Regions from separate parts of the Streptomyces sp. NPDC017991 genome, predicted to be linked through region 2. Evidence: riboswitches for the same ligand, from Rfam matches in the RefSeq annotation. Region 2 holds a riboswitch; each other region holds the start of a gene.
The links. A riboswitch is a leader RNA that binds a small molecule or an ion and turns the genes downstream of it on or off. The one in region 2 is predicted to bind cyclic di-AMP.

Region 1: it holds a riboswitch for cyclic di-AMP, as region 2 does, so the genes downstream of both, ACH4DZ_RS33005 (transglycosylase SLT domain-containing protein) here and ACH4DZ_RS24480 (C40 family peptidase) in region 2, are expected to answer to the same signal.
Region 3: it holds a riboswitch for cyclic di-AMP, as region 2 does, so the genes downstream of both, ACH4DZ_RS09705 (NlpC/P60 family protein) here and ACH4DZ_RS24480 (C40 family peptidase) in region 2, are expected to answer to the same signal.
Region 4: it holds a riboswitch for cyclic di-AMP, as region 2 does, so the genes downstream of both, ACH4DZ_RS12740 (M23 family metallopeptidase) here and ACH4DZ_RS24480 (C40 family peptidase) in region 2, are expected to answer to the same signal.

Annotation. Positions count from the first base shown of each region.
Region 1 is NZ_JBIRGP010000013.1:165,926-173,413, reverse strand. Features, by position in the region: gene ACH4DZ_RS33015 (peptide MFS transporter) at 319-1,842, shown strand; gene ACH4DZ_RS33010 (CocE/NonD family hydrolase) at 1,853-3,901, shown strand; cyclic di-AMP (ydaO/yuaA leader) riboswitch at 4,233-4,397, shown strand; gene ACH4DZ_RS33005 (transglycosylase SLT domain-containing protein) at 4,401-5,123, shown strand; gene ACH4DZ_RS33000 (HAD family hydrolase) at 5,117-6,022, opposite strand; gene fahA (fumarylacetoacetase) at 6,422-7,488, shown strand, end outside.
Region 2 is NZ_JBIRGP010000008.1:295,647-303,134, forward strand. Features, by position in the region: gene ACH4DZ_RS24470 (ATP-dependent Clp protease proteolytic subunit) at 154-852, shown strand; gene ACH4DZ_RS24475 (hypothetical protein) at 860-1,168, shown strand; cyclic di-AMP (ydaO/yuaA leader) riboswitch at 1,516-1,702, shown strand; gene ACH4DZ_RS24480 (C40 family peptidase) at 1,706-2,179, shown strand; gene ACH4DZ_RS24485 (DUF6328 family protein) at 2,324-2,818, shown strand; gene ACH4DZ_RS24490 (ATP-binding protein) at 2,869-3,312, opposite strand; gene ACH4DZ_RS24495 (helix-turn-helix domain-containing protein) at 3,573-4,442, shown strand; gene ACH4DZ_RS24500 (DUF397 domain-containing protein) at 4,452-4,688, shown strand; gene ACH4DZ_RS24505 (8-amino-7-oxononanoate synthase) at 4,669-5,892, opposite strand; gene bioB (biotin synthase BioB) at 6,121-7,335, shown strand; gene ACH4DZ_RS24515 (adenosylmethionine--8-amino-7-oxononanoate transaminase) at 7,463-7,488, shown strand, end outside.
Region 3 is NZ_JBIRGP010000003.1:268,127-275,614, forward strand. Features, by position in the region: gene ACH4DZ_RS09700 (hypothetical protein) at 252-605, shown strand; gene ACH4DZ_RS09705 (NlpC/P60 family protein) at 715-1,890, opposite strand; cyclic di-AMP (ydaO/yuaA leader) riboswitch at 1,897-2,071, opposite strand; gene ACH4DZ_RS09710 (ATP-dependent DNA helicase) at 2,643-5,273, shown strand; gene ACH4DZ_RS09715 (M23 family metallopeptidase) at 5,359-7,062, opposite strand; gene ACH4DZ_RS09720 (lipase family alpha/beta hydrolase) at 7,329-7,488, opposite strand, start outside.
Region 4 is NZ_JBIRGP010000004.1:20,023-27,510, forward strand. Features, by position in the region: gene ACH4DZ_RS12730 (PrsW family intramembrane metalloprotease) at 1-902, shown strand, start outside; gene ACH4DZ_RS12735 (aldo/keto reductase) at 1,128-2,072, opposite strand; gene ACH4DZ_RS12740 (M23 family metallopeptidase) at 2,136-3,188, opposite strand; cyclic di-AMP (ydaO/yuaA leader) riboswitch at 3,200-3,357, opposite strand; gene ACH4DZ_RS12745 (PP2C family protein-serine/threonine phosphatase) at 3,684-4,817, opposite strand; tRNA gene ACH4DZ_RS12750 (tRNA-Met) at 4,994-5,067, opposite strand; gene ACH4DZ_RS12755 (dihydrofolate reductase family protein) at 5,120-6,265, opposite strand; gene ACH4DZ_RS12760 (MarR family winged helix-turn-helix transcriptional regulator) at 6,377-6,892, shown strand; gene ribA (GTP cyclohydrolase II) at 6,999-7,488, shown strand, end outside.

The DNA.
Region 1 (7,488 bases), on a different contig from region 2:
CAACGGCGGTCTCTGGATGCTCTGGGTGTGCTCTGTGCTGTGGGTGTTTGTCGATGTGTCGCTGCTGGCACTCAAGTCAGCGTATCCGGTCGTCTTTCGATCACGATGAGCGCCCGCCCGTCCCCCGCCACCACCCTGCCGGACACCTCCGGCTGATCCCTTTTGCACCTTCGACCAGGCCGGGCGGTATCGAACCACGGAAGGTATGTTCGTGATCTGCCGATATGACCGATAACTGACCGATACCTCCTGGAACTGACACCTCCTGAAACAGGACGGCTTCCCAGGAACAGGAAGTGGTGCGGGAAGTGGTGGATCTTGTCCCACAGTGCGATCGACACCGGTTCCGCACCCGGCCCGGAGCCCGGGGACGAACCCCCTGACCCCGCCGACGACCACGCCTTCTTCGGCCAGCCCAGAGGCCTGCTCACCCTCTCCGGCCTTGAGGTCTGGGAGCGCTTCTCGTTCCTGGGGATGCAGGCGATCCTCGTCCTGTACTTCGCGGACACGGTCGCCCACGGAGGCATGGGCATGTCCGCCGGAACGGCCGCCTCCGTGTCGGCCGCGTACGGGACGCTGGTCTATCTGGTCTCGGTGGCCGGCGGCTGGCTCGCCGACCGGGTCCTCGGCTCGTACCGGGCGGTCCTGTGGGGCGGGATCCTGATCGCCTGCGGCCACTACGCGATGGCGGTGCCCACCGCGGCGGCCACCTGGGCCGGCCTCGGTCTGATCAGCGCGGGCACGGGCCTGCTGAAGCCCAACGTCGCCACCATGGTCGGCAAGCTCTACGGCACCGACGACGACCGCCGTGACGCGGGATTCGCGCTCTACTACATGGCCATCAACACGGGCGCCTTCGCGGGCCCGCTGATCACCGGCTGGCTGGGCGACCACCGGGGCTGGCACTGGGGCTTCTCGGCGGCGGCCGTCGGCATGACCCTCGGGCTGATCCAGTACGTGGCGGGCCGCCGTCACCTGGCCGGGCGCGGACGGGCGGCCGAGTTCGCGCTGCCGCCCCGCGCGATGCGCCGCGCGGTCCGGCTGATCGTCCTGGGGCTCCTGGTGGCGGCGGTTCTCGCCGTCCTGTCGGCCCTCTCCGGAGTGCTGACCATGGACCGCTTCGTGGACCTGCTGACGCTGATCTCGGTGATCGCGCCGGTGGTGTACTTCGCGGTGATGTTCAGGAGCCCGCGGGTGACCCCCGAGGAACGGGGCCGGCTGCGCCCGTACATCGTCCTGTTCCTGGCCTCCACGGTCTTCAACTTCATCCTCTTCCAGGCGTACTCGACGATGATCCTGCTGGCCGCCTCGAACGCCGGGACGACGATCCTCGGCTTCGACTTCCCCGCCGGCTGGTACGCGTCCGCCCTGGGCGCCTTCGAGGTCGCGCTGGCCCCCGTGGTGGCCGCGCTCTGGGTGCGGATGGGGCACCGCCAGCCGCACGCCTCCAACAAGATCGCGTTCGGTGTGGTGCTCGGAGGGCTGTCGTTCCTGCTGATGGTCCTGCCGACCTCCGGCCACGACGGCGACGACTACCTGATGTCCGTCTGGTGGATCGTCGGCTCGTACTTCCTGCTGGGGCTCGGCGACATCCTCCTGGAGACCTCCGGCATGTCGGCCACCACGAAGCTCGCCCCGAAGGCCTTCGCCGGCCAGACGATGTCCCTCTGGTTCCTCTCGCTGGCCCTCGCCAACGGCATCCAGGCCCAGACCGTGAAGCTCTACGACGACGTCTCCAAGCCCGCGTACTTCGGCGTCAACGGCGCGATCGCCGTGGCCGCCGGTCTGCTCGTGATCGCCGCGGCGCCCTGGCTGCGCCGCACGATGCACCCCGTCCACTGAGGTGACACCCATGCGCATCCGTACGTCCTTCCCCTACGAGACGTTTCACGAGGACATCCGCGTTCCCCTCGCGGACGGAACCAAGCTCTACGCGCGCGTGTGGCGTCCGCTCACCGAAGAACCCGTACCGGCCCTGCTCGAATACCTCCCCTACCGGCTGACCGACTGGACCGCCCCGCGCGACCGGCAGCGCCACCCCTGGTACGCGGGCCACGGCTACGCCTCCGTGCGCGTGGACGTCCGCGGGCACGGCAACTCCGAGGGCCTGCCGGGCGACGAATACTCCGCGACGGAGCTGGCCGACGGGGTCGAGGTCGTCGACTGGCTCGCCGACCGGCCCTGGTGCTCCGGCAAGGTCGGCATGTTCGGCATCTCCTGGGGCGGCTTCAACTCCCTCCAGATCGCGGCCCTCGCGCCCGAGCCGCTCAAGGCGGTCGTCACGGTCTGCTCGTCGGACGACCGCTACGACAACGACGTGCACTACATGGGTGGTTCCGTACTCGCCGTCGACATGCACGCGTGGGCGGCGACCATGCTCGCGTTCGTCGCGCGCCCGCCCGATCCGGCGTACGTGGGCGAGTCCTGGCGCGACCTGTGGGTGGAACGACTGGAGTCGGTCGATCCGTTCCTGCACACCTGGCTCGCCCACCAGACGAGGGACGAGCAGTGGCGCCGCGGCAGCGTCCGCGAGGACTACTCGGCGATCCGGGCGGCCGTGCTCGCGGTCGGCGGCTGGCACGACCCGTACCGGGACACCGTGCTGCGCCTCGTGGAACACCTCCCGCCGGACCGTGTACGGGGCCTGATCGGACCCTGGTCGCACCAGTACCCCGACCGGGGGCTGCCGCCGGGACCGGCGATCGGCTTCCTCCAGGAGACGCTGCGCTGGTGGGACCACTGGCTGAAGGACACCGAAACCGGCACCGGCACCGGCAGTGACACTGACAGCGGCACCCACTCCGGCTCCGGCTCCGGGGTGATGTCCGAGCCGCTCCTGCGCTCGTACGTCAGCGACTCGCACCCTCCCGCGACGGTGTACCCGGTGCTGCCCGGCCGCTGGGTCGGCGACCCCGCCTGGCCCTCCCCCCTGGTCGCCCACGTCCCGTACGCGCTCCAGGGCGCCCCCGTGGTGGTGCGCTCCCCCCAGCACACGGGGCTGGACGCCGGCCGCTTCTTCCCCTTCGGCAACGAGGCCGACCTGCCGCCGGACCAGCGGGAGGAGGACGCGCGGTCGGTGTGCTTCGAGTTCGAGGTTCCGGAGGAGACCTGGGTACTGGGCCGTCCGCGCGTGCGTCTGAGGCTCACCTCGGCGGTGACGCGTGGACAAGTAGTGGCCCGTCTGTGCGACGTGGCCCCCGACGGCTCCTCGACCCTGGTCACCCGAGGCGTCCTGAACCTGACAGCCCGTCATGGCCGTGACCAGGTGGTTCCCTGGGAACCGGGCTCTACGGAGGATGTGCTTTTCGAGCTGAACGGCATCGGCCACGCCTTCCCTCCGGGCCATCGCATCCGGCTCGCCGTGTCCTCCGCGTACTGGCCGTGGATCTGGCCCCAGCCGGGCTCGGAGGCGGGCTTCACCCTCACTCCGTCCGGGAGCGCGCTGGAACTCCCGGTCCGCGCCCAGGAGTCGGACCCCTCCGTCGTCTTCGAGGAACCGGAGCAGTCGGCTCCGCTGGGCGTGAACTCCCCCGCCACACTGGACGAACCGCGTCCCGAACGCCTCGTGGTCCGCGATGTCGCCAAGGGCGAATGGCGCCTGGAAGTGGATCCGCGGTACGGCGGCACCCGCGTCTACCCGGACGGTCTCGAATTCACCGAGGACGCGCTGGAGACGTACACCATCAATGAGTCCGACCCGTTGTCCGCGCGTACCCGGTCCGACTGGTCCGTCCGGCTGCACCGGCCGGAAATGCCGTGGGACGCGAGCGTCGAGACGCACTCCGAAATCACCTGCGACGAGGCGGACTTCATCACCTCGAACGAAGTGATCTGCAAGGACGGCGACGAAGTGGTGTTCCACCGCACCTGGGAGAAACGGATTCCGCGCACGGCGGGATGAGCCGGGACGAGTTCACATGCCCCTGGAACCACCCACGGTGTCCGGCACTTCCGGCGACCGCAGAACATTGCGTATCACCTTTTTTATGGACATTGCTCATCGGCGGCAGTGAATTGGGTCACGCCCGCGTGAAGTGATCGTTTCGCCGGCTCCGTCGATTTCCCTTTGCGTAAAGCAAGTTGAACTTCACCTTCCGTTTCGATCAAGAGATATTCGCCCGACAAGGCAGTTCATAGCCGTCGCTGTGCGAATTCGGGGCTTGTTCGCGGCATGTGCTCTCGCATACGTTCACGTCACTCCGGACGGATCGCCTAATCCTGCCGCCGCCCGGAAAACCCAGTCACCCATTCACTCGCGTACGGCAGGAGCGGGGGACCCAGGTAAGCCGCCGGTCCGTATATCGGAACGGCTAGGGGTCAAGTCGCGCACACCACGCGGCCGGGCATCTCCCGCCCGAACCCGACAGCTCACCTCGCAGGCGCCGGAGAGGAAATTCGCCATGCCCGCACGAGGCAAGCACCGCCGCCCCAGAAACAGCACCCTCACCCGTGGCATCGTCGCCGCCGGGACGGGCGGAGCCGCACTCGCGCTCCCCCTCGTGGGGGCCACCGGCGCCCAGGCCGCCCCGAACGCGGTCCCGCAGGTCTCGCTGGTCACCTACAAGGTGGCCGAGGGCGACACCCTGTCCAAGATCGCCAAAGCGCACACCACGGGCGACTGGAAGAAGCTGTACAAGGCCAACCGCGCGGTCATCGGCGACGACCCGGCGATCATCCGGCCGGGCCTCCAGCTCACCGTGGGCACGAAGAACGGCCGGACCTCGGCGAAGACCGCCACGACGGCCACGGCGTCCAAGGCGTCCACGGCGTCCGCCGTCACCCCGGCCTCGGCGAAGACCTACACGGACGACCTCGACGGCTGGATCAGGCAGTCGCTGGACGTCATGGCCCAGCAGGGCATCCCGGGCACCTACGACGGCATCTACCGCAACATCATCCGCGAGTCGTCGGGCAACCCGCAGGCCATGAACAACTGGGACTCCAACGCGGTCGCCGGTACGCCGTCGAAGGGGCTTCTGCAGGTCATCGACCCGACCTTCTCGGCGTACCACGTGACCGGTACCTCGCTGGACCCGTTCGACCCGGTCGCCAACATCACGGCGGCGTGCAACTACGCCGCCGCGCGCTACGGCTCGATCGACAACGTCTTCGGCGCCTACTGACCGACCCGTCGGCCGACCCGGGGACCCGTCCCCGGGTCGGTCCGGTCGGTCCGGTCGGTCCGGTCGGTCCGGTCCGCGCGGTCGGTCCGGCGGGTGGAGAACATGCGCTCCAGGACCACCGCGATGCCGTCGTCCTCGTTCGAGAGGGTGATCTCGTCGGCGACGGACTTGAGTTCGGGATGCGCGTTGGCCATCGCGACCCCGCGCCCGGCCCAGTCGAACATCGGGATGTCGTTCGGCATGTCCCCGAAGGCGACGGTCTGCGCCGACGTCAGGCCCAGCCGGTCGGCGGCGAGCGCGAGGCCGGTGGCCTTCGTGATGCCGCATGGCTGGAGTTCGACGGTACCGGGCCCTGACATCGTGACGGTGGCCAGAGAACCGACCGCTCCCCGCGCGGCGGACGCCAACTCGTCGTCGGAGAGCAGCGGATGCCGCAGCAGCACCTTGCTGATGGGCTGGGTCCAGAGGTCGTCGCGCCGCAGCACCCGTACCGCCGGCAGCGTCGGGTGGGGCATCTCGTAACCCGGCTCGATGAGCGTGAGTCCGTCGACCCCGTCCTGGTCGACGGCCGCGTACACCTCGCCGACCTCCGCCTCGATCTTGCCGAGAGCCACTTCGGCCAGCTCACGTTCGAGCGTGACGGACCACACCATGCGGTCCGCGCCGGAGTCGTACAACTGCGCGCCCTGTCCGCACACCGCGAGCCCCCGGCTGCCGAGTTCGTCCAGCAGCGGCCGTACGCGCGGGGCGGGGCGGCCCGTCACCACGAGGTGCCGGGCGCCTGCCCCGACCGCCATCGCCAGCGCCGCGCGCGACCGGTCCGAGAAGGTGTCGTCGCCGCGCAGCAGCGTCCCGTCCAGGTCAGTGGCGATGAGTGAATATGCAATCGGTGGGGCCATGATCAGAGAATACGGATCGAATCCCCCACCGACTCGACGGGAACCGGACGTCGTCCGGCACCTCGACCACCCCGCGCGTCGTCGCAGGCCCCAGCAGACCCCTGGAGTTCAGGCCGATCCCATGACATATCGGCCACTCCGCCGACCCGATGCACGCCCCTTCGCCGACCGCCCGCGTGCGCCCGCGCGCTCCCACCGTGTGCGCTCGCGCCCCGAGTCCAGCGCCGCCGTGCCGCCCAGCCGGCCGTTCCCGTCCGTGCCCCCTGAAGGAAGCCAAGCCGGAGGGAAACCCTCCGACCTCACCCCCAATCGGACATTGCGAACTCTTCAGACACTGCCCACGGGCGGCGCCTGCCCGTAACGTGTGCTCCACCCACACGGAAAGCGAGGCAGCACCCCATGCCCCCCTTCGATGTCCCCGAGGGCGATCCCTTCGGCCCGCACAATCTTCCGTACGGCGTCTTCTCCCTGAACAACTCTCCGGACGGCTCTTCGGGCAGCTCTTCGGGCGGCCCCGGTCACCGGAGTGTGGGCGTCCGGCTGGGCGACCATGTCCTGGACGCGGGGGCCGCAGCGGTGGAACTGGGCTCGCCGTACGCCGCCCTGCTCGCCCGCCCCACGCTCAACCCGCTGCTCGCGGCCGGCCGCACCGCGTGGTCGGACGTCCGGCGGGCGCTGACCGCCTGGGTGACGGTCCCCGCCCACCGCGAGACCGTCGCGCCCCTGATCCACCCGCTCTCCGAGGTGACCCTCCATCTCCCCTTCGAGGTGGCCGACTACGTCGACTTCTACGCCTCCGAGAACCACGCCCGTAACGTCGGCCAGATCTTCCGGCCCGACGCCGAGGACTCCCTCACCCCCAACTGGAAGCACCTGCCCATCGGTTACCACGGCCGGTCGGGCACGGTGGTGGTCTCCGGGACCGACGTCGTACGCCCCGCGGGCCAGCGCAAGGCTCCGGCGGACCCGGCGCCGGTCTTCGGCCCGTCCGTGCGGCTGGACATCGAGGCGGAGGTCGGCTTCGTCGTCGGCACGCCCTCCCCGATGGGCACGCCGGTGCCGCTGGGCGACTTCCGCGACCACGTCTTCGGGCTCTGCCTCCTCAACGACTGGTCCGCGCGCGACCTCCAGGCCTGGGAGTACGTCCCTCTCGGCCCCTTCCTCGGCAAGTCCTTCGCCACATCGGTGTCGGCCTGGATCACACCGCTCGACGCACTGGAGGACGCCCGGGTCGCGCCCCCTGCGCGTACGCACCCTCTCCTCCCCTACCTGGACGACACCTCCGAGGACGCCTCGGAGGACCCGGGCGGCTACGACCTGCGCATCTCCGTCGCCGTCAACGGGCATGTGGTGTCCGAGCCGCCGTTCTCCACGATGTACTGGACGGCCGCTCAGCAGCTGGCCCACATGACCGTGAACGGGGCCTCGCTGCGTACGGGTGATCTGTACGGGTCGGGGACCGTGAG
Region 2 (7,488 bases):
GGTCGTTACAGAAACCTGCTTCACGATCAGCGTAAACACGGTCAGAGCTGCTGTGATCTGTGGATCTTCAGGATCGCTCCCATCATGACGTCATGCACCTCCTGTACAATCTGTACATTTTTCACAGGAACTCTCCCGGAGGAGGCGTGTGTCGTGACCCGCTCAACAGCCCGACCGTCCATTCGATCGTCCGCCCGACAGTCCGCCCGCTTCGCCCTGCCCGAGTTCACCGAGCGCACCAGCTCGGGGACGCGGACCCTGGACCCGTACTCCAAGCTCCTCGAAGAGCGGATCGTGTTTCTCGGGACGCCGATCGACGACACGTCCGCGAACGACGTGATGGCGCAGTTCATGCACCTGGAGTACCAGGCACCCGACCGGGACATCTCGCTCTACATCAACTCCCCCGGCGGCTCCTTCAGCGCGATGGCGGCCGTCTACGACACGATGCGGTTCGTCAGCTGCGAGGTGGAGACCGTCTGCCTGGGGCAGGCCGCGTCGGCCGCCGCGGTGCTGCTGGCCGCGGGCACACCGGGCAAGCGGTACGCGCTGCCGGGCGCCCGCGTTCTGATCCAGCAGCCGTTCCTGTCCGAGCCGGTCCGGGGACAGGCGTCCGACCTGGCCGTCCAGGCGGACGAAATGCTGCGCACCCGCACCCGGATGGAGGAGATGCTCGCCCGGCACACGGGGCGGAGCCGGGAGCGGATCGGCGCGGACATCGAGCGCGACATGATCCTCGACGCTCGCCAGGCGCTGGAATACGGGCTGGTCGACCGGATCGTCCCCAGCCGCAAAGCCGCCCTCGGCGCGCCCGGCACGTCCGGCGGCTCCGACGCACCCGGCGTGGGGTGATCCGCCGATGCTCCCGCCCGAGTTGCCCCCGCTGCCGGCCCTGACCCGGGCCGAGGCCGAGCTGATCGACCGCTATCTGGAGGTGATCGACCTGCTCGGCCGGATCAACCCGGCCCACTCCGACGACACCTACCGCGGACTGCGTGCGGCCCAGGCGCTGGTGGGCAGGGCCATCGCGCTGCGCGACGCGCTGACCCTGATGCACCAGCGGGGTGAACACGAGCTGCACGCGGCGACCCTGGCGCGGGCCCTGCGCGTCCTCGACGGTGAGCGAAGGGCGGGCCGGGTCGCCCTGCCGCCCGGCTCCGACACCTGACGTACGCCCCTCGTTCCGGCCTCACGCAGGCACTTGACGAGGCGTCCGCAGCAGAGTTGAAACGGACCAGAAGGCGTACCCCCGGTTGGCGTAGCCGAAGCTGCCCCCACAAGCCCGTGGGAGTTGCGCAACGCGCGTACGTCCGGGGCGGAATTAGTCATTCCGGTGCTGGTGCGGGGGTCCTTGAGGCCCTCGACACCCACCCGTGGAACGGGGTGTCCACCCGAACGGGTGAGTGGTGAGTAAGCCCACAAATCGCCGATTCCACTCGGCTTTTGGGACATCAGTGCGTCAAGATCCCTGCGACGACAAGCCCCCGCCAGAAGCGGCGGGGCGGTCCGGGCGGACGCCGAGTCCTGCCGCTGCCCGGATGACCGGTCGACAGAAGTGCATCGGCAGGAGTGGAGGACCCAGGCACGACGGGCCGCCGGAGAGATCCGAGTGGCCCTTGGGGTGAAGCCGCAGCTGCGGCCGGGCAACTTCGCCAGCCCGAATCCGACAGGTCATCCTTCACAGGCGGCTGACGAAGGGTTGCGCATGACTGCGCTCAATCGTGTCCCGTCGCTGTTCAGCAGGGCCGGTACCGCATCGGTTCTCACCATCGCCGCCGTAGGTGGCGGCATAGTGGCCCCGGGCTTCGCGTCCGACGCGGAAGCGGCCACTCCCGCGACGAAGGCACTCAAGGTGGCGGCCTCCAAGAAGGGCTCCCCGTACAAGTACGGGGCCGTGGGACCCAAGCGCTTCGACTGCTCCGGCCTCACGCTCTACTCGTTCAAGAAGGCGGGTAAGAAGCTGCCCCGCACGGCCGCGGCTCAGTACAACAAGACGAACCACGTCTCCTCCTCGAACCGCAAGCAGGGGGACCTGGTCTTCTTCCACTCGGGCCGGAACGTCTACCACGTGGGCATCTACGCCGGGAAGGGACGGATCTGGCACTCCCCGAAGACCGGGGACGTGGTGAAGCTCCAGAAGATCTGGACCAAGAGCGTCTGGTACGGCCGGGTCAGGTGATCCGCCCACGGGGTGGTCGCGGTGATCACCGCGACCACCCCGTGAGGGACCCGGGCACGACGCCCGTACGCGACCCGGGCACGTCCCGGGCACGAGCCGGGCGCGACGCGTGATTTCGGCGGCTGAATGGTTACTCGTTCACTCATGGCCGATCTGCACCACCACGAGGAGCGCAACGAGACCCGTCTTGAGCGCGCCGACCGGAACTTCCTCGAACTCCTCCAGGAGCTTCGGGTCACCCAGACGGGCGTCCAGATCCTCTTCGCCTTCCTGCTGACCCTCGCCTTCACCCCGCGATTCCCGTCCCTCGACACCGTGCAGCGCACCACGTACGTCGTCACCCTGCTGCTCTCGGTCCTGGCCGCCGCGCTCTTCACGGCCCCCGCCGCCGTGCACCGCCGGCTGTTCCGGCAGGGCGCCAAGCCCCTGGTGGTCAATGCCTCGTCCCGGCTCGCGCAGGTCGGTCTGGCCGTGCTCGCGCTCGCTCTCACCGGTTCCGTGCTGCTCGTCGTGGACGTGGCGGTGGACCGGACCGAGGGGATCGCGGCCGGGGCGACCACGCTGCTCCTCTGCGTCGGTCTGTGGGAGGTCCTGCCGTACCTCCTGAAGCGGGCCGCCGACAAGGCCTCGGACGACTAGGGCCGACCGGCGGGTGTTCCGAGAGTCCCGCGCAGCGCCCCCGAAGGCGGTCAGTCGGCCCGGGCCGGTTCCGCGGGTGCCGTCCAGGGCAGCGTGATCGACACGGTCTTTCCGCCCTCTCTGGTGGGCCGGACCGTGAGCTTGCCCCCGGATTCCGCGGTCAGCCAGCGGATGATCACCATGCCCCGGCCGTTGTCCTGCTGGACGGCCGCGGGCAGCCGTTTCGGAAAGCGCGGGTGGCTGTCGGTCACACCGATGCGCAGTTGTTCGTCACGGTCGAGTTCGATGTCCACCGTGAACGTGGGTGACAGTCCGAAGGTGTGCTGTACCGCGTTCGTGGTGAGTTCGGAGACGATGAGCCGAACCGTGTCGGCGGTCTCCGAGTCGGACGGCAGTCCCCATTCGGCCAGGACGTCGGTGACATACGTACGGGCGGCGGAGACCGAGGCGGGATCGCTCGGCAGAGTGACGGATGCTTCCTGGTGGTCTGCCATGCGACGTCGTCCCTTTCCCACGGGACCGGGGTCCGACCGAAGCGGATGACTTCGAGACGGTCCCGGACTGGTGCTTGCGCCAGAGTGCCACTACCTCGGCGTTCGTGGTGCCGATCCACCAAGATATGCATATATCTGTCGCTCGAAGCGGTGAACTCTGCGACCGTCGACCGTATTTGGGCGGGCAGCTGGTTTGTCCTCTACCGTCGGCGTGACGCCGGGCGCCATAGCGCTTGCGCGACGGTCGGAAGGAGACGGCCATGCAGTACGGCCCCGCGGTGCGCCGGCGTAAGCTCGGCGCCGAACTGCGTGCCCTGCGCGCCCGCGCGGGCCTCACGAGCGGCGAGGCGGCACGCCTCGTGGGCTGGCACCAGTCGAAGGTGAGCCGGATCGAGACCGGCCGCAGCGGGGTCAAGCCCGCGGACGTACGGCGCCTCCTGGACGCGTACGACGTCCGGGACCCGGAACTGCACGAGTTGCTGGTCGTGCTGGCGGGCGCGGACGACGACGGCCGACACCACTGGTGGCACGCCTATCGGGGCCTCCTGCCGTCGACGTACAGCGATTTCATCAGTCTGGAGTCGCAGGCCGGTGCCATGCGCACGCTGGAGAACTCCGTCGTGCCGGGCCTCCTGCAGACACCGGAGTACGCCCGCGAGGTGACGCGGGCCGCGGTGGACGGGGCGCACGACGGCAAGGCGGACGCGCTCGTGGAGGTACTGGTGAAGGTGCGGCTCGCGCGCCAGGACGTACTGCGTTCGAACACACCGCTCGTCCTGAGTGCCGTTCTGGACGAGGCGGTACTGCGACGGACCGTCGGCGGACCAGAGGTGATGGCAGGGCAGTTGGAGCGGCTGCGGGAGGCCGCGCAACTCCCTCACGTGCGGATTCAGGTGCTGCCCTTCGGAGTTGGCGCTCACATCGGTGTCACAGGTCCCTTTGTTATTTTTTCGTTTACGAACAGATCTGATCTGGATGTGGTTGTTCTCGACCACTTGACGAGTAGCCTTTATCTCGAACAGAGAGAAGACCTCCAGTCGTACGAGGAGGCCTTCAACTCCCTCCAGGGCCAGGCTCTTTCGCCCGAGGACACGTTGGATTTCATCGCCGGTGTAGCTGACGGCGCATAAGGAGGCACCATGCCCGCCACGCCTCGGTACGTACCTTCCAGCACCCAGCCCGGCGCTCATCCGCACGGTGTGCGGTGGCGGCGCAGCAGCCGCAGCACGGGAATGAACAACTGCGTCGAGACGGCCCGGCCGGACTTCGGCCCGTGGGCCGGACTGCTCGCGGTGCGCGACTCCAAGAACACGCCGGGGCCCGTCCTCCTCTTCGCCCCCACGGCCTGGGAAGACTTTATCCGCGCGCTTCGATGATCACGCCGACGGCCCGGTCGAGCTGCCCGTCGGTGAGATCCGCGCGGGCCGTGAGCCGCAGCCGTGAGATGCCGTCCGGCACCGACGGGGGACGGAAGCAGCCGACGGCCAGACCCGCCGCACGGCACTCCGCGGCCCAGCGCAGCGCCTGCTCCGGGGAGGGCGCGCGCACGGAGACGACCGCGGCGTCGGGCCGTACCGCTTCGAGGCCCTCGGCCGTCAGGCGCTCGTACAGCGCGACGGCCACCGCACGCGCGCGTGCGGCCCTTTCCGGTTCCCCGCGCAGCAGACGCAGGGCCGCCAGGGCCGCGCCCGCCGCCGCAGGAGCCAGACCCGTGTCGAAGATGAAGGTGCGGGCCGCGTTCACCAGGTGATCGATGACGTGGGCCGGCCCGAGGACGGCACCGCCCTGGCTGCCGAGCGACTTCGACAGGGTGACGGTGGTGACGACGTCGGGCGCGCCCGCGAGCCCCGCCTCCCACGCGGCGCCCCGCCCGCCGTCGCCGATGACGCCGAGACCGTGCGCGTCGTCCAGCACCAGCGCCGCGCCCGACCTGCCGGACTCAACGGATGCGCGTGACTCACCGGGCACGTCGGACACACCGGGCTCGTCGGACACACCTGCTTCCCGGCAGGCCGCGGCCAGTGCCGTCAGCGGGGCCGCGTCGCCGTCCACCGAGAAGACCGTGTCGGAGACGACGATCGCGGGCCCGGTGCGCGTGTCCAGCGCCTTGCGGACGGCGTCGGGATCGGCGTGGGCGACAACCTGCGTGGTGCCGCGCGCGAGCCGGCAGCCGTCGATCAGCGAGGCGTGGTTGCCCGCGTCGGAGACGATGAGCGAGCCGTGCGGCGCCAGCGATGTGACGGCGGCGAGGTTGGCCGCGTAACCGGAGGAGAAGACAAGGGCGGACTCGAAGCCGCAGAACTCGGCCAGTTCGCGTTCGAGTTCCGCGTGCAGTTCCGTGGAGCCGCTGACCAGCCGGGAGCCGGTGGCACCGCCGCCCCAGGTCCGGGCGGCCCGGGCGGCGCCCGCCGTGACCTCGGGGTGCCGGGCCAGGCCCAGATAGTCGTTTCCGGCGAGGTCGAGGAGCGCGGAGTCGGCTGGGCGCGGCCGCAGGGTACGGACGAGTCCGGCCCGGGAGCGCGCCCGCGCCTGCTCGTCGATCCACTCGAACGGCGATCGGGCCATGTGTCCTCCGGCCATGGGATGGGGGTGGGTGTGGGTGTCCCATGGGGCCCCGACACACGACTTTCCGCCCGGCCGTCCCCACTGCCTTGTGCAGACAACGCACAGCTGCCTTTTGTAGGCAACGCACAGACCCTAGCCGGACCACCAGCCGCCCATGGTGTGGCAATGCCCACACGTCGACCGCTCTCTGTTGTCTGGTTCCTCCTTGGCCCGGCGCGGTCGGATAGGCCAGGATCGGATCTCATGGACCTGCTGAACACGCTGCTGGACAAGGGGCTTCGGCGCGAGCTGCCGACCCGCGACGAGGCACTGGCCGTGCTGGCCACCTCCGACGACGAACTCCTCGATGTGGTTGCCGCGGCCGGCAGGGTACGCCGCCAGTGGTTCGGCCGACGGGTGAAACTCAACTACCTCGTCAACCTCAAATCGGGTCTGTGCCCCGAGGACTGCTCCTACTGCTCGCAGCGGCTCGGTTCGAAGGCCGAGATCCTCAAGTACACCTGGCTGAAGCCCGACCAGGCCTCCCAGGCCGCGGCGGCCGGGCTGGCGGGTGGCGCCAAGCGGGTGTGTCTGGTGGCGAGCGGACGCGGTCCCACCGACCGTGACGTCGACCGGGTCTCGGACACCATCAAGGCGATCAAGGACCAGAACGAGGGCGTCGAGGTGTGCGCGTGCCTCGGGCTCCTCTCCGACGGCCAGGCCGAACGGCTGCGCGACGCCGGGGCGGACGCCTACAACCACAACCTCAACACGTCCGAGGGGACGTACGGGGACATCACCACCACGCACACGTACGCCGACCGGGTGGACACGGTCCAGAAGGCGCACGCGGCGGGTCTGTCCGCCTGTTCCGGTCTGATCGCGGGTATGGGCGAGAGCGACGAGGACCTCGTCGACGTCGTCTACGCGCTGCGGGCGCTCGACCCGGACTCGGTCCCGGTCAACTTCCTGATCCCCTTCGAGGGCACCCCGCTCGCCAAGGAGTGGAACCTCACCCCGCAGCGGTGTCTGCGCATCCTCGCGATGGTCCGGTTCGTCTGCCCGGACGTCGAGGTGCGCATCGCGGGCGGCCGTGAGGTCCATCTCCGTACGATGCAGCCCCTCGCCCTGCATCTCGCCAACTCGATCTTCCTCGGCGACTACCTCACCAGTGAGGGCCAGGCGGGCAAGGCGGACCTGGACATGATCGCGGACGCCGGTTTCGAGGTGGAGGGCACGGGCGAGGTGACGCTCCCGGAGCACCGGGCCGCCGCGCACGCCGGATGCGGCTCGCACGCGGACACCGACGCCGGCGCCGGCTGCGGCTCGCACGGGGGCGGCGGTTGCGGCCCCTGCGGCTCGGGCGACACCGAGCGGGGCCCGAAGGAACGGGCCGCGGAACCGGTCTCCGAGGCGCGTACGGACCTGGTCTCGGTACGCCGTCGAGGCGCCGGGACGGATCTCGCGCCCAATGCCTGATCTGCCCCCGCCCGGTCCCACCCTGACCGCCGGCCCCAGCGCGTCCGCCGGCCCCACCGCGTCCGCCGATCAGGTCCGTGAGCTGCTCGATCTCGACCGGCGGCACGTCTGGCATCCGTACGGGCCGATGCCGGGCCGGCGGGAACCGCTCGT
Region 3 (7,488 bases), on a different contig from region 2:
GGACGCTAAACCTCGCGACGCGCCGGTGGTAACGGCATGTACGGAAGTGGTGGCACTCGGCCACGAGCTGACCGGGTGCGACCGTGATCCGGACCCGGTGCCACCGACTTGGCGTGATGGGGTGACCGATGGGCGCGTTGCGGGGGAGCGGCACGCGCGACGGTGCTATGGACTCCGCCTGGGTCCGCACGAGGCTCGGGGCGCGGGCCGGTGCGAGGCGGCATGCGGGCGTCCCGTTAGGGTCCGGGCTCATGGACGTACTCATTCATGTCTTCGTCGCCCTGCACATCATCGGCATCGCCTCGCTGCTGGGCGGCTTCCTCACCCAGATGAAGGCCATGGGCGACGGCACGGCCCGCTTCACCCCCGCCATGCTCCACGGCGCGCTGACCATGCTGGTCACCGGCGCGGTCCTCGTCGGCCTCAACCAGGCCGACGACCAGACCGTCAACAACATCAAGATCGGTGTGAAGCTGGCACTACTGGTCGTGATCCTCGGCCTCGTCTACGTGAAGCGCGACGACGAGAAGGTGGAGAAGGGCCTGTTCGCCCTGGTGGGCGGGCTGACCACGGTGAACGTCTTCATCGCGGTCCTCTGGATCTGAGCGACCCCAGCCCCCAGACCCCCCTCAGAAACCGCCCCGGAAACCGCCCCGGAACGCGACCGGGGTACGGCACGCACGCGCCGTACCCCGTCCCGATGGAGGCGGGCTCTTAGCCCGGCCGCACCACGCTGTGGATCGGCATGTAGTAGATCGACTCTTCGCGGACGTACGCGCCCGGCTTCGGAGCGTGGATCATCATGCCGTCGCCGATGTAGATGCCGACGTGGCTGATGTCGTCGTAGAAGAAGACCAGGTCGCCGGGCTGGGCGTTGTCCACGGAGACCGTCGTGCCGGCCTCGACCTGGTCCCAGGTGGTGCGCGGCAGGGTCACACCGGCGGCCTTCCAGGCGGCCTGGGTCAGACCGGAGCAGTCGTACGAACCGGGCCCGCTGGCGCCCCAGACGTACGGCTTGCCGATCTGGGCGCGGGCGAAGGCGAGCGCCTTGGCCGCCTTGGTGGAGGAGGCGGAGTCGGAGCCCGGCACGCTCCCGGTGCCCGTATCGGTACCCGTGGCGGCTCCCGTGCCCTGCGTCGCCGCCTCCTGGCGCCGGCGCTCCGCGTCGGCCGCCTGCCGCCGCGCCAGCTCGTCCGCCTTGCGCCGGGCCTCTTCCTGCTTCTTCCGCTCGATCGCGGCGAGGCGGGCCTTCTCCTCGGCGGTCAGCTTCGAGAGGAGCTCGCGCGCCTGGGCGAGCTTGCGCTGGACGTCCGCCTTGGACGTCTTCAGCGTGCTCTGCGTCGTGGTGAGCGTCTCCAGGCCCTCGGACGCCGCCTGCCGCTTCTTCGACGTCGTGGTCCGCTGGGTGACGTACTCGTCGACGGCCTGCTTCTGGCGGGCGGTCAGCCGGTTCATCAGCTGGGTCTGGTCGAAGTAGTCCTGCGGGTTGTCCGCGAGGAGGAGAGAGGCCGTGTCCGGGGCGGAGGCTCCCGTGCGGTACTGCGCTGCGGCGAACGTCCCGAGCGCCTCGCGCGCGGTGTTGAGCTTCTCCGTACGCTGCGCCACGTCGTCGAGGAGCGTGGCGACGCGCTTGCGCTGCTTGGTCGTCTTCTCCTTGGCGGCGTTGTACTTCTCGGTGGCCGTACCCGCCTGCTGGTAGAGGTCGTCGATCTTCTTCTGGACTTCCTCCGCGCTCGGCTGCGCTTCCTCCGTGCTCGGCCTGGGCTCCGCGGCCGGCGAGGCGTCCGCCGTCTGGGAGAGCAGGGCCACCGAGGTCAGGGCCGCGGTGGCAAGGGCCGGCGTCCGGATGCCGAGGGGGCTGGGGGGCCGCGACTTGCGGTGTGGCGCCACGAGGGCGTCTCCTTCCGTCATCCGCCTACCGAGTTAGCTGTCGGGTTCGGGCGAATGCTTCGGAAGGTTTGCCCTACGGTCCTTGTTCCCGCGAGGGAGGGCGGACCGATTCACCCCAGGATCGGTTGGGTCCCCGGTTCCGGAGGCCGCGAGGGCATGCCGGATTCGGCGGAGCCCGCTCGGCCCGGCGTTGTTCGCCGGTGCGGGTCGAGCGGCCTACGCGAAAGTTAGCCAATACGTGTGGCGCCTGTGAAGTTTGATGTGCGATATGCCCGATACATTTTCGTGACCTGGGCCACGAATGCCATCCACTGACGTCAATTGGTCGTGATCTGCTCCGAGTTGTCCCGGAGGGGGCGCGGGAGCGGAGTGGCCGAGGCGCGGAGCGGCGCCCGCGCCGACGGGCCGGTTCCGGTCGGCTCGGCAATTACCTCCGGCAGGTGGTGTGCAGGTGCGCCCTGTCTCCGCACGGTTGTACGGAGGTCGTCCACGCGCGGTTCAGATGCGGGGCGAAGTCGGCGCCCCGTGGCGGTATCGCCACGCGCCGTATCGCCACCGCGACGGCCACCGTGTGTAGTGACGTGCTCATCGCGGGTGAGGGCCCGCCTCGGTCGCCCGGCCGGTAATCCGCCGGCAATCCGCCGGGAGCCCGTCGGCAATCCGCCGGGAAGCCGCCGGCAACCCGCCGGGATTCCGTCGAGTTTCCGGGGTGGCGGCCGGGTGTCAGTGGGGGCGCCTAGACTCGGAGAGCAATGAGCAGCCTCTTTGATGACAGCTTCCTGGCGGACCTCAAGCCCTCCCGGGCCCACGAGGAAGAGCCCCCGCCGCCGCCCGAGGACGAGGCGCCGGACCACGGTCCGGACGACCTGTTCGGCGGGCGCTTCGACGTGCCCCCGAGCAGAGGGGGATCCCCCGGGGCGGGCGGAGCCGGGACTGGGGGAGGCTACTACCGCGACGGCGCCCCCCGGCCGCTCGTGGACCCGGCCGCGCTCCTGGACGGGCTGAACGAGAACCAGCGCGCGGCGGTGGTCCACCACGGCTCACCCCTGCTCATCGTGGCCGGCGCCGGCTCCGGCAAGACCCGTGTGCTCACCCACCGCATCGCGCACCTGCTGGGCGAGCGCAAGGTGCACCCCGGCCAGATCCTCGCGATCACCTTCACGAACAAGGCCGCGGGCGAGATGAAGGAGCGCGTCGAGCAGCTCGTGGGCCCGCGGGCGAACGCCATGTGGGTGATGACCTTCCACAGCGCCTGCGTGCGGATCCTGCGCAGGGAGAGCAAGAAGCTCGGCTTCACGTCGTCCTTCTCGATCTACGACGCCGCCGACAGCAAGCGGCTCATGGCCCTGGTCTGCCGTGACCTGGACCTCGATCCCAAGCGCTTCCCGCCGAAGTCCTTCAGCGCCAAGATCTCGAACCTGAAGAACGAGCTGATCGACGAGGAGGACTTCGCCGCCCAGGCCTCCGACGGCTTCGAGAAGACCGCCGCCCAGGCCTACGCGATGTACCAGTCGCGGCTGCGCGAGGCGAACGCGCTGGACTTCGACGACCTGATCATGACGACGGTCAACCTCCTCCGCGCCTTCCCGGACGTCGCCGAGCACTACCGCCGCCGCTTCCGGCACGTCCTCGTGGACGAGTACCAGGACACGAACCACGCGCAGTACTCCCTCGTCAGGGAGCTCGTCGGCAGCGCCACGGACCCCGTGGCGCACCCCGAGGACGTACCGCCGGGGGAGGGCGACCTCCCGCCGGCCGAGCTGTGCGTCGTCGGTGACGCCGACCAGTCGATCTACGCCTTCCGTGGCGCGACCATCCGCAACATCCTCCAGTTCGAGGAGGACTACCCGAACGCGACGACGATCCTGCTGGAGCAGAACTACCGCTCCACGCAGACGATCCTGACCGCCGCCAACGCGGTCATCGAGCGCAACGAATCGCGCCGCCCGAAGAACCTGTGGACGAACGCGGGCGCGGGCGCGCGCATCACCGGCTATGTCGCCGACACCGAGCACGACGAGGCGCAGTTCGTCGCCGAGGAGATAGACCGCCTCACCGACGCGGGCGACGCGAAGGCAGGCGACGTCGCCGTCTTCTACCGTACGAACGCCCAGTCCCGTGTCTTCGAAGAGATCTTCATCCGGGTCGGCCTGCCCTACAAGGTCGTCGGCGGCGTCCGCTTCTACGAGCGCAAGGAGGTCAGGGACGTCCTCGCGTACCTGCGGGTGCTCGCGAACCCGGAGGACTCCGTACCGCTGCGCCGCATTCTGAACGTGCCCAAGCGCGGCATCGGCGACCGCGCCGAGGCGATGATCGACGCGCTCTCCCAGCGCGAGAAGATCAGTTTCCCGCAGGCGCTGCGCCGCGTCGACGAGGCGTACGGCATGGCCGCCCGCTCGACGAACGCCGTCAAGCGGTTCAACACGCTGATGGAGGACCTCCGGACGATCGTCGAGTCCGGCGCGGGCCCCGCGACCGTCGTGGAGGCGATCCTCGAACGCACCGGCTATCTCGCGGAGTTGCAGGCCTCCACCGACCCCCAGGACGAGACCCGCATCGAGAACCTCCAGGAACTCGCCTCCGTGGCGCTGGAGTTCGAGCAGGAGGCGGCCGGCGTCGAGGGCGCGGGTACGGGCGCGGACACGGGTACGGGCGCGAACGAGGGCGAGGGTGAGGGTGAGGGTGAGGGTGAAGCCGAGGGTGAGGGCGAGGGCGGTACGCCGACCGGGCTCGCAGCCTTCCTGGAGCGGGTGGCCCTGGTCGCCGACTCCGACCAGATCCCCGACGAGGACGAGGACGGCTCCGGGGTCATCACCCTCATGACCCTGCACACCGCCAAGGGCCTGGAATTCCCGGTCGTCTTCCTGACCGGCATGGAGGACGGCGTGTTCCCGCACATGCGCGCCCTCGGCCAGACCAAGGAGCTGGAGGAGGAGCGGCGCCTCGCGTACGTCGGCATCACCCGCGCGCGAGAGCGGCTCTACCTGACGCGGGCGTCGATGCGCAGCGCGTGGGGGCAGCCCTCGTACAACCCGCCGTCCCGCTTCCTGGAGGAGATCCCCGAGGCGCATCTGGACTGGAAGCGCACGGGTTCGATGGGGGCGGTCGCCTCCGGTCCGGTCGGCGGCGTGGCGGCCTCCCTGTCCTCCTCCCGTTCGCGCTCGGCGGCGTCGGGCGCGTCCGGCTTCGCGACGCGGCGTGGTGCCGCGGAGAAGCCGGTGGTGTCGCTGGCGGTCGGAGACCGGGTCACCCATGACCAGTTCGGCCTCGGCACGGTGGTCGGAGTGAAGGGCATGGGGGCGAACTCGGAGGCGACGGTCGACTTCGGCGGAGAGAAGCCGAAGCGCCTGCTGCTGCGGTACGCGCCGGTGGAGAAGCTGTAGGCAGCGGGACTGGGAGCAGGGGTGGGGCCGCCGACCGGGTGGCTTCCGCCGGTCCCGGACCCCTTTGAGCAGGTGCTCGCAGGCCCTAGGTGGGGTCGATGCCGTGGCTGCGCAGCCACGGGAGCGGGTCGATCGCCGAACCGCCGCCGGGGCGCACCTCGAAGTGGAGGTGCGGGCCGGTGGAGTTGCCGGAGTTGCCGGAGTACGCGATCGGGTCGCCGGCCTTGACCACCGCTCCCGAGGCGACCTTGTACGTGGAGAGATGGCAGTACCAGGTCTCCGTACCGTCCTTGGCCGTCACGATGATCATGTTTCCGTAGGCGCTGTTCCACTGCGTACGGACGGTTCCGTCCGTCGCGGCCATCACCGTCGTGCCGTACGAGACCGGGAAGTCGATACCGGTGTGCACGGACATCCAGTTGATACCGGCCTGACCGTAGTAAGCGCTGAGCCCGTGCCGCGCGACCGGCAGCGCGAACTTCGGACGCAGCCGCTCCTTGCGGGCCGCGTCGGCCGCCGCCTTCTGCTTCTCGGCGGCCTGCTCGGCCTTCAAGTCGATACGTTCCTGCGTGCGGCTCGCCCGGTCCGCGAAGTCGTCCGCGTCGGCGGAAAGGCTTTCGAGCTGGGCGTCCAGCTTGTTGTTCGCGACCGACGGTTTCACGACGCTCGTATCGGGCGCGGCGGCCGTCGTCTGGACATCGTCTCCGCCGTCGCCACCGGTCACGGACGCGGCGGCGATGCCGGCGACACCCATCACACACGCCGACGGTACGGCGATCGTCAGCAGCGCGGAGCGCTTGGGCGGTGTGCGGCGACGCGACCGGGAAGCGGAACGGCCCGCCGCGCGGGACCCGGGCGGGGTGGCCGGCGCGCCGGCGGCGACGGGAGTGATCTCCTCGACGCCGTCGAGCAGTTCGGGCTCGTCGTCGGCGTGATCGTGATCATGGGTACGAGCGTGAGAGTCGGGGTCCGCGTCGGCGAGGGCGTCGGCATCGGTATGGCCGGAGTGTTCGAACTCGCTCTGCGCGGTGACCTGTTCCTCGAACGGCACCTGCTCGAACGTGGCGGTGGCCTGCTGGTGGAACGCTTCCCGCTGGTCGTACGCGTCCTGCTGGTCGTACGACTCGTGCTGCGCCTGCGGGTGGAGCTGGGTGTGGGACTGGGGCTGCTCGCCGCCGTCCGAGTTCCACGCCGTGGCGTCGTACGTGCCCGTCTCGAAGGTCGGCGCCGTCCACTGCTGGGTGGGGTCGGCCTGTTCGGCCTGGTGCCAGGCGTTCGCGTCCCACTGCCCGGTGCCGTCGGGGCTCGCGGCCTGCGGGGGGATCTCGCCGAGCTGCTGATAACCGGCATCCGGCCAGACACCGCCCGTGTCGTAGCTGCCGGTCTCGTAGGCGGCGTGGTGCCGGGCCGCGTACGGGTCGTAGTTCAGTGCCTGCTGACTGCCGGTGGAATCAGTCCAGTTACCGCTGTGGGACGCCCCGGCCGTGGTGCCGTACGAACCCGTTCCGCCGCCGCTCCCGTCGGTTCCGCTTCCGTTGCCGGGCAGATCGCCGAAGAGGGGGTCGGTGTCGAATGTGGTCGTCGCGTAGGCGCCCGTCATGTCGTAACCACCTGTCGTGCCGTACGAGCCGGTGGCGACCGGGTCGAAACCGGTGGCGGGATATCCGTCGTACGTGGTGAAGTCGCCGTGCTGGGCCCCTTGCTGGCCATGGGACGCGTAATGCGCCGCGGCGGCCTCGGGAGCCGGAGCCGGGGGAGTTACGGTCCCCGACGGGTGACGGTCGTTCACCAACTTCTCTTTCGCCTCGACAACAGGGGCTGGCAGAGCAGTGCGGCGACTGTACCCGGCGGTATGCGGGCGCGACAATCTTCAGCAGGTTTCCTCCTCGCGGGAAAGGGGCATTCGGATGCCTTTCGGCGGAGGATGGGCAGAGCTTTGGCCTTGCGTTCGATGAACGTTCGAATAAACGACGTCTCCGAAGCCGAACTCGGCTTCCGCTTAGGCGGCTTTCCGTTGCTCTGAGCGGGTCCGGGCCCACGGGCAGGCCCTCTCCGTTACGCCACCGTCAGGCCGCCGGTGTGGGCGGTGGCGCGGGCGGTTTCCTCCTCGACATCCAGGGCCTCGCGTATGCCGGCCGCGACCGCCGGGTGCACCGGCAGGGCGAGATGTCCGATTCCGCTCACGCGAACGTTCTGCGCGAGCAGATCCGGGTGC
Region 4 (7,488 bases), on a different contig from region 2:
CGATCGTCGAGGAGTCCGCGAAGGCGGCGGCGGTCCTGCTCGTCTTCCTGTTCCGCAGACGGGACTTCACGGGGATAGTCGACGGCGTGGTGATAGCGGGCGTCACGGCGACCGGCTTCGCGTTCACCGAGAACATCCTCTACCTGGGCACGGCCTTCGGCACCGACCAGCTCACCGGCGACACGGGCATCTTCTCCGTCACCGCGGCGACCTTCTTCGTACGCGTGATCATGTCGCCCTTCGCGCATCCGCTGTTCACCGTGCTGACGGGCATCGGCTTCGGCATCGCGGCGCTCTCGGCGGACCGCCACCGGCTGCGGCGCGTGCTCCTGCCCCTCACCGGGCTGCTGCTCGCGATGGGCATGCACGCGATGTGGAACGGCTCGTCGGCCTTCGGCGAGTACGGCTTCTTCGCGGTCTACGCGGCCTTCATGGTCCCGTCCTTCGGGCTGCTCACCTGGCTCGCCGTCTGGACCCGCCAGCGCGAACTGGGCACGGTCCGCACGGAACTGCCCTCGTACGCCGTGGCCGGGTGGCTGGCCGCGCCCGAGCCGTTCGTCCTCGGCTCGATGAAGGCGCGGCGGCTGGCCCGGGAGTACGCCACGCATCATGGCGGGCGGGACGCGGGGCGGGCGGTGGCGGAGTACGAGGCGTACGCGACGTCGCTGGCGTTTCTGCGCCATCGGGGGCGGCGGGGGCGGGCGGGGGCGGACTTCGCCGTGCGTGAGCGGGAGTTGCTGCACGAGCTGTGGGTGCGGCGGGAGCCGGCTCGGCCGGCGCTGGCGTACGCGGCGCGGGAGACGGCGCCGGCTTCGGCGCCCGCGCCGTGGCCTGTGCCCGGGCCTGTGCCGGGGTACGGGTATCCGCCTCCGTACCCCGCGTACAACCCGTACCGGTCCTGACGCCGTAGTGCGCAGTTCCCCGCGCCCCCGAGGACAAGCCACCCGCCGTCACGCGTGATGCCGACATTTCACGACCGGCCGTCCGTGGCTGAGCGCGCAGTTCCCCGCGCCCCTAAAGACACAAGACACCCGCCGTGACCCCTGACGCCGAGACCTCAGCGTCGGCCGTCCGTGGTCGGCCGCGCAGTTCCCCGCGCCCCTGAAAACGGGCGGATGACGTGCGTCTTATTCGGACGCGTGCGTCAGTTTGGTGAGGTCCTGGTCCGTGAGGGTGAGGTCCGCTACCGACAGGAGCGCCGGGAGCTGGGACAGTGTGCGGGCGCTGGCCAGGGGGACGGCGACCGTGGGGCGGGAGGCCAGCCAGGCCAGGGCCACGGTCGCGATCTCGGCGCCCCGTTCCTGGGCGACCTCGTCGAGCGCGGTCAGTACTCGCTGCCCCCGCTCCGACGCGAGGTGCTTGCCCGCCGCGCCGGCACGCGGGCTGTCGACCTCCGCGCCCGCCCGGTACTTGCCGGTGAGGAAGCCCGAGGCGAGCCCGTAATAGGGGACGGCGGCCAGTCCGCCCCGCGAGGCGACATCCCGCAGCGGGCCCTCGTACGTGTCGCGGGAGACGAGGCTGTACTGGGCCTGCAGCGCCACGTACCGCACGAGCCCCTCGCGGTCGGAGGCGTCCAGGGACTCCTGGAGCCGCTCGGGAGAGATGTTGGACGCGGCGATCGCCCGCACCTTGCCGGAGCGTACGAGCTCGTCCAGGACCCCGAGGAACTCCTCGACCGGCACGGAGGGGTCGTCGTAGTGGGTGTAGTACAGGTCGATGTGGTCCGTCTTCAGACGGCGCAGCGACGCCTCGGCCGCGGCCCGCACGTTCGCCGGGGACAGGCCCTTGTACGAGGGATGCGCGCCGACCTTCGTAGCGATGAGCACGTCGGCGCGGTTGCCGCGCGCGGTCAGCCACTCGCCGATGACGGTCTCGGACTCACCGCCCCCGTTGCCCGGCGCCCAGGCCGAGTACGCGTCGGCGGTGTCCACGAAGTTCCCGCCGGCGGCCGTGTACGCGTCGAGCACGGCGAAGGAGTCGTCCCGGTCGGCGGTCCAGCCGAAGACGTTGCCGCCCAGGGCGAGCGGAAACACCTCAAGGTCGGACGAACCCAGCTTGCGAAGAGAAGTCATGCCGAAAACAACGGCCGGACCGGACGGCCGTATTCCTTGCGTCGCAGGACCGCGGGGACCGGCTTACGGGTTGAGGCCCTTGCCGCGCAGCCAGGCCATCGGGTCGATGCCCGTGCCGCCGGCGGTGTGGACCTCCAGGTGGAGGTGCGCGCCGGTCACGTTGCCGGTGGCACCGACGCGGCCGATGACGTCGCCGGTACTGACCTTCTGCCCGACACTGACGCCGATCGACGACTGGTGGGCGAACCACAGCTCCGTACCGTCGTCGAGCGTGAGGACCGTGCGGTAGCCGTACGAGCCGCTCCAGCCCGCCTCCGTGATCGTGCCGCTGTGAATGGCCTTGATCGGGGTACCCGTGGGAGCGGCGAAGTCCAGACCCGTGTGCTGACCGGAGGACCACAGCGAGCCGGACTGCCCGAAGGTGGAGGTGATCGTGTACGAGGAGGTGGGCAGTGTGAACTGCTTGGCGAGCGCGACGAGGCGCGCGGCCTCGACCTTCGCCTTGGCCTCCTCCTCCTTCTTCTCCTTCGCGGCGGCGGCCTTGGCCTTCGCCGCGTCCTGCTCCTTGGCCGCGAGCGTGGCGGCCTTCTTCGCGGCGGCGGCCTCGGCGGCCGCCTGGGCCTCGCGGTCGACCTGGTCCTGCTGGAGCTCGGCCTGGAGCATGATGCGCGAGCGCAGGGCCTCACCGGCGTCGGCGTTGCCCTCCTCGGCGTCGGCCTCGGTGAGTCCTGCGGCGGTGAGCGCCGTGCTGGAACCCTCGGGGGCCTCTTCGTCGTCGGAGATCAGCGAGCCGACGTTCGGCAGGTCGGGGATCGAGATCGACACCGGCGGCTTGCCGGTCTGCGCGGAGGCCATGCCGCCCGCGCCGACGGCGGCTATGACACCGACGCCCAGAACGGTGGAGCTGCGGGCGAGTCCCCCGCCACGCTGCTTGGAGACGCGGTGCTTGCCACGGACGGGAACGACGGTGTCCGCGCTGGGATTCCAGGGCTCCCAGGTCTCGTCGTCCTTGCGGGCGCCGAAGGCGAAGGTGTCGGGCTTCTTCTCGCCCGAGGTCTCTCCCGTCACCTCGTCCGGCATGAACGACGGTGTGGGGGCAGGCCTGTTGAACGCCACGTGGGCGCGCTCCTTTCCTTCCTTCTCGCCTACCGGGTTAGCTGACGGGTTCGGAGCAGGAAGGTCTCCTACGCGCGTCAACCGCGGTGTTCACCACCACGAAAGACACGCGATTCACCCCATGTAGGTGGTTCCCCGGTTCCCTTGCGGGATTCGGCGCGTGCGCACGGAGCCGTCTCTTGTGACGGCTGGGACACCGCGCTGCGTTATCGAACGTTAATAGACGCAGGCACCGGATTCCAAGCTGTTCCTGATGATCGTTACGGCTCCCGGCCTGGACTTAAACACTGCGAGCGGGGTAAATCGGGCGAGTTGATCGTCATTCACAGGTACCGCTTTTGTTGATGGTGCGTCAGTTGTTATGCGCAGGGGCGTCGTTCGACTACTGCAGGTGATATAGGTCCGGAGAGGCGCCCGGACACCCCCACAGCCATCACGGTCAACACGGCCGTCACGGCCATCAGGACCGCTACAGCCGCACAACCCTCACCGCCCTCACGGCCGCCGGACGGCGAGCAGCGCCATGTCGTCCGTACCGCCGCCCCCGGTGTACCGGGCCACGTCGTCCACCAGCTCGGCGAGCAGCGCGTCGGGCCCGGCGAACCGCCGTCCGGACAGCCGTGCCACCGGGTCGAAGAACACGCCCCGCTCGTCCCGGGCCTCGGACAGCCCGTCCGTGTGGAAGAGCAGCATGGCCCCGCACGGCAGCTCCTCCTCCTGCGCCCGGTCGGGCCAGGCGCCCAGGTCGCCCATGCCGAGCGGCAGCGCGGGTTCCGCCGCGGCGAGCGTGTGTACGGTTCCGTCGCCGCGCAGCAGAAGCGGTCCGGGATGGCCGCGGTTGACGAGTCGTACGCGCTGGGCGCCGTGCGGGATCTCGGCGAGCACGGCGGTGATGAAGCCCTCGAAGACCTCGACGCTGTCGCGCCGCACGCCCTCGCGCATCAGCGACCGCTCCAGCCGCTGGGCGACCGCCTCCAGGGTGCTCTCCTGCTCGGCGGCCTCCCGGAAAGCACCGATGACGACGGCCACGGCGGCGACCGCGCCCATGCCTTTTCCCCGCACGTCGCCCACGACGAGCCGTACGCCGTACGGGGTGTCCTGCACGGCGTAGAGGTCGCCGCCGATGAGCGCGTCGGTCTGCGCCGCCACGTACCGGACCGCGAGGTCGAGGCCCCCGGTCCGCGCGGCCGGTTCGGGCAGGACGGCCCGCTGGGCGGCCTCGGCGATCTGGTGGGCGGAGGCCAGGCGGGCGTTGCCCAGGCTCACGAGCCGGTTGATGACGACGGCGAGGCAGGCCACGACGGCCACGGTGGCGATCTCGGTGATCCCGCTCTCGTCGACGGCGAACCGCAGGGTGACGAGGACCATGGCCGCCGTCCCCGCGACGCCCGTCCACACGGTGGCGCCGAGCGACAGCAGAGGCGCGGCGACGAGCGAGGCGGCCGAGAGGAAGGGGGCGGCGGTGAAGTACTGCGGGGTGAGGAGGTCGTACAGGACACCCGCGACGATCAGCAGGGCCGGCAGTACGCGGATGACCGCGCGGGTACGGGGGTACAGGCCGGTCCGCTTGTCCGGCGGCCGGCCGAGGGAGCCCGGCGCCCGCTGCTCGACCGCTCGACGCCCGTCCACATGTCTCCTGCCCTCGACCACTCGCTCCGTCCAGAGTTCCGGGACCGGCGGGGAGGGGCGAGCGGACGGGGGCCGGGCGGGTGAGCACGAGGACCTGTTGTGCCCTCACGAGGACCTGTTGCGCCCCGGAAACACCCGAGGCCGGAATCCATTGGATTCCGGCCTCGGGCCTTCAGTAGCGGGGACAGGATTTGAACCTGCGACCTCTGGGTTATGAGCCCAGCGAGCTACCGAGCTGCTCCACCCCGCGTCGTTGAGACCACTGTACGCCATTCGCGGGACCTGACGCACACGGGTAGATGTCAGCCTCGGTTCAGGTGCCGGTTGGGCTCCTTCGCCGCGCTCTCGTACTCCGGGAGTACGAGGACATCGGCGCCCGCCGCGGCGAGCAGACCGTTCCCGTCCGCGGCGGCGACGAACGTGTCGGGCTCGCGCCACGCGGTGACGACCCGGCGCACGCCCGCGTCGAGGATCAGCCGGGCACAGGGCGCGGGCCGCGAGGCGCGGCGGGCGCAGGGCTCCAGGCTGCTGTAGACCGTGGCAGCCGGGAGGCGGGGGTCGCCCGGCTCGATCTTGGCGAGCGCGGCCTCCTCGGCGTGCGAGACGGGGTCGGACTCGCGGGAGTACCCGCGGGCCAGCTCCGTGCCGTCGGCCGCGACGACAACGGCGCCGACACTGAAGGCGGTCTCCGAGGGCGGACAGTCGGCGGCCAGTTCGCAGGCCAGCCGCAGCCACCGGTGGTCGGCGGCGAAGGGTACGGGCCCGGTGCCGGGCGCGGTGGGCACGTACCGCATGAGCACCACGTCTCCGACGGGCCTGGTCTCGACCAGCCGCAGCCGGTTGCGGGGTCCGCCGGGGTATTCGCCGTCCCCGAACAGCTTCGGTGCGTGCGGCTGCCCCACCACGAGAGGCGCGAGGGCGAGTTGCAGTTCGTCGGCGAGGCCCTGCTGGAGGAGCTGGGTGTGGACCCGGCCGCCGCCCTCGACCATGAGCCGGCGTACGCCGCGGACGTCGTGGAGGTGGGTGAGCACGGCCCGCCAGTCCAGGTGGGGCCCCACGGAGACGACGTCGACGCCCAGGCCGCGCAGGGCCTGCTCGGCAGTCACGGCACCCTCGTCCGTCGTGTAGACGACCTTCTCGCCGCCGGTGGACCAGAAGTTGGCAGTGGGGTCCAGGTCGCCGGTCCCGCTGACGGTGACCTTCAGCGGGTACGCGGGCCGGCCCGCGGCGACACGGGCGGCGCGCCGTTCGGCGGAGTTGACGAGGAGCCGGGGGTTGTCGGCGCGCAGGGTGCCCGCGCCGACCAGGATGGCGTCGGAGTCGGCCCGCACCTCGTCGACCCGGTCGAAGTCGGCGGGGCCGGAGAGCAGCAGCCGTTCGGGGCCGGTGTCGTCCAGGCGGCCGTCGAGGGAGACGGCGGCGGACAACAGGACGTAGGGGTGGGGCATGGACGCGCTCTCTTTCGCGGGGCGGGGCCTGAGCCCGCGCTTCGGCTTCACCCTGGGGGCTTGCCTTCGGCTCGGCTTGGTTCAAGTTTGAAGCAAACTTACACTGGCGGCATGACGACCCGCTGGCTCACCCCCGAGGAGCAGCGCGCCTGGCGCGCATACATCGCCGCCTCCCTCCTCCTGGAGGACACGATCGACCGGCAGCTCCAGCAGGAGGCCGGCATGCCGCATGTCTACTACTCCATCCTGGCCAACCTCGCCGAGGCGCCGGACCGCCGCCTGCGCATGACCGATCTCGCCGAGCGGACGAAGATCACCCGCAGCCGGCTGACGTACGCGGTGACCCGCCTGGAGAAGGACGGGGCGGTACGCCGTGAGGGCTGCCCCAGCGACAGGCGCGGCAGTACCGCGGTCCTGACCGCCGAGGGGACGACGTTGCTGGAGCGTACGGCTCCCGGCCATGTGGCGACGGTCCGCGCGGCTCTCTTCGACCGCCTCACTCCGGAGCAGGTGGGGCAGTTGGAGGAGATCTGCGCGAGTGTCGCGCGGGGCCTGGAGGGCGACGATCCCCAGGCGGCCCCGGACGACGTCCCGTGGCGCCGCCGCTCGCCGGGCCCGTGCGCATAGCCCGCAAGAGGCCCATTGCTTTAACTTTAAAGCATGGGCTAGTGTCTCGATTCGAGGATCTGCTTCAAATCTGAAGCAGATGAGAGACGTGGACCGGAGTACCCGCATGCCCGACTACCCTGCCGCCACCCAGCGCTCGCGCGTCCGGGTGCCCCTGCGCTTCCACGACGGCTACAGCGTCGACACCGAACTGGTCACCTTCCACGGCCTGACCGACGGACAGGAACACGTGGCGATGATCCTCGGCGACCCCGCCGGCGCCACGCCCCTGGTCCGCCTGCACTCCGAGTGCCTGACGGGCGACGCCTTCGGCTCGTCGCGCTGCGACTGCGGGCCGCAGCTGCGCGAGGCCGTCGAGCAGATCGCCGAGCGCGGCGGTGTCCTCCTCTACCTTCGCCAGGAAGGCCGCGGCATAGGCCTGTACAACAAGCTCGACGCCTACGCCCTCCAGGACGAGGGCCTCGACACGTACGCCGCCAACACGGCCCTGGGCCTGCCCGAGGACGCCCGCGACTACACGGCGGCGGCCCAGATGCTGACGTCGCTCGGCATCGCGGAGCTGGACCTGCTGTCCAACAACCCGGACAAGGCGGAAC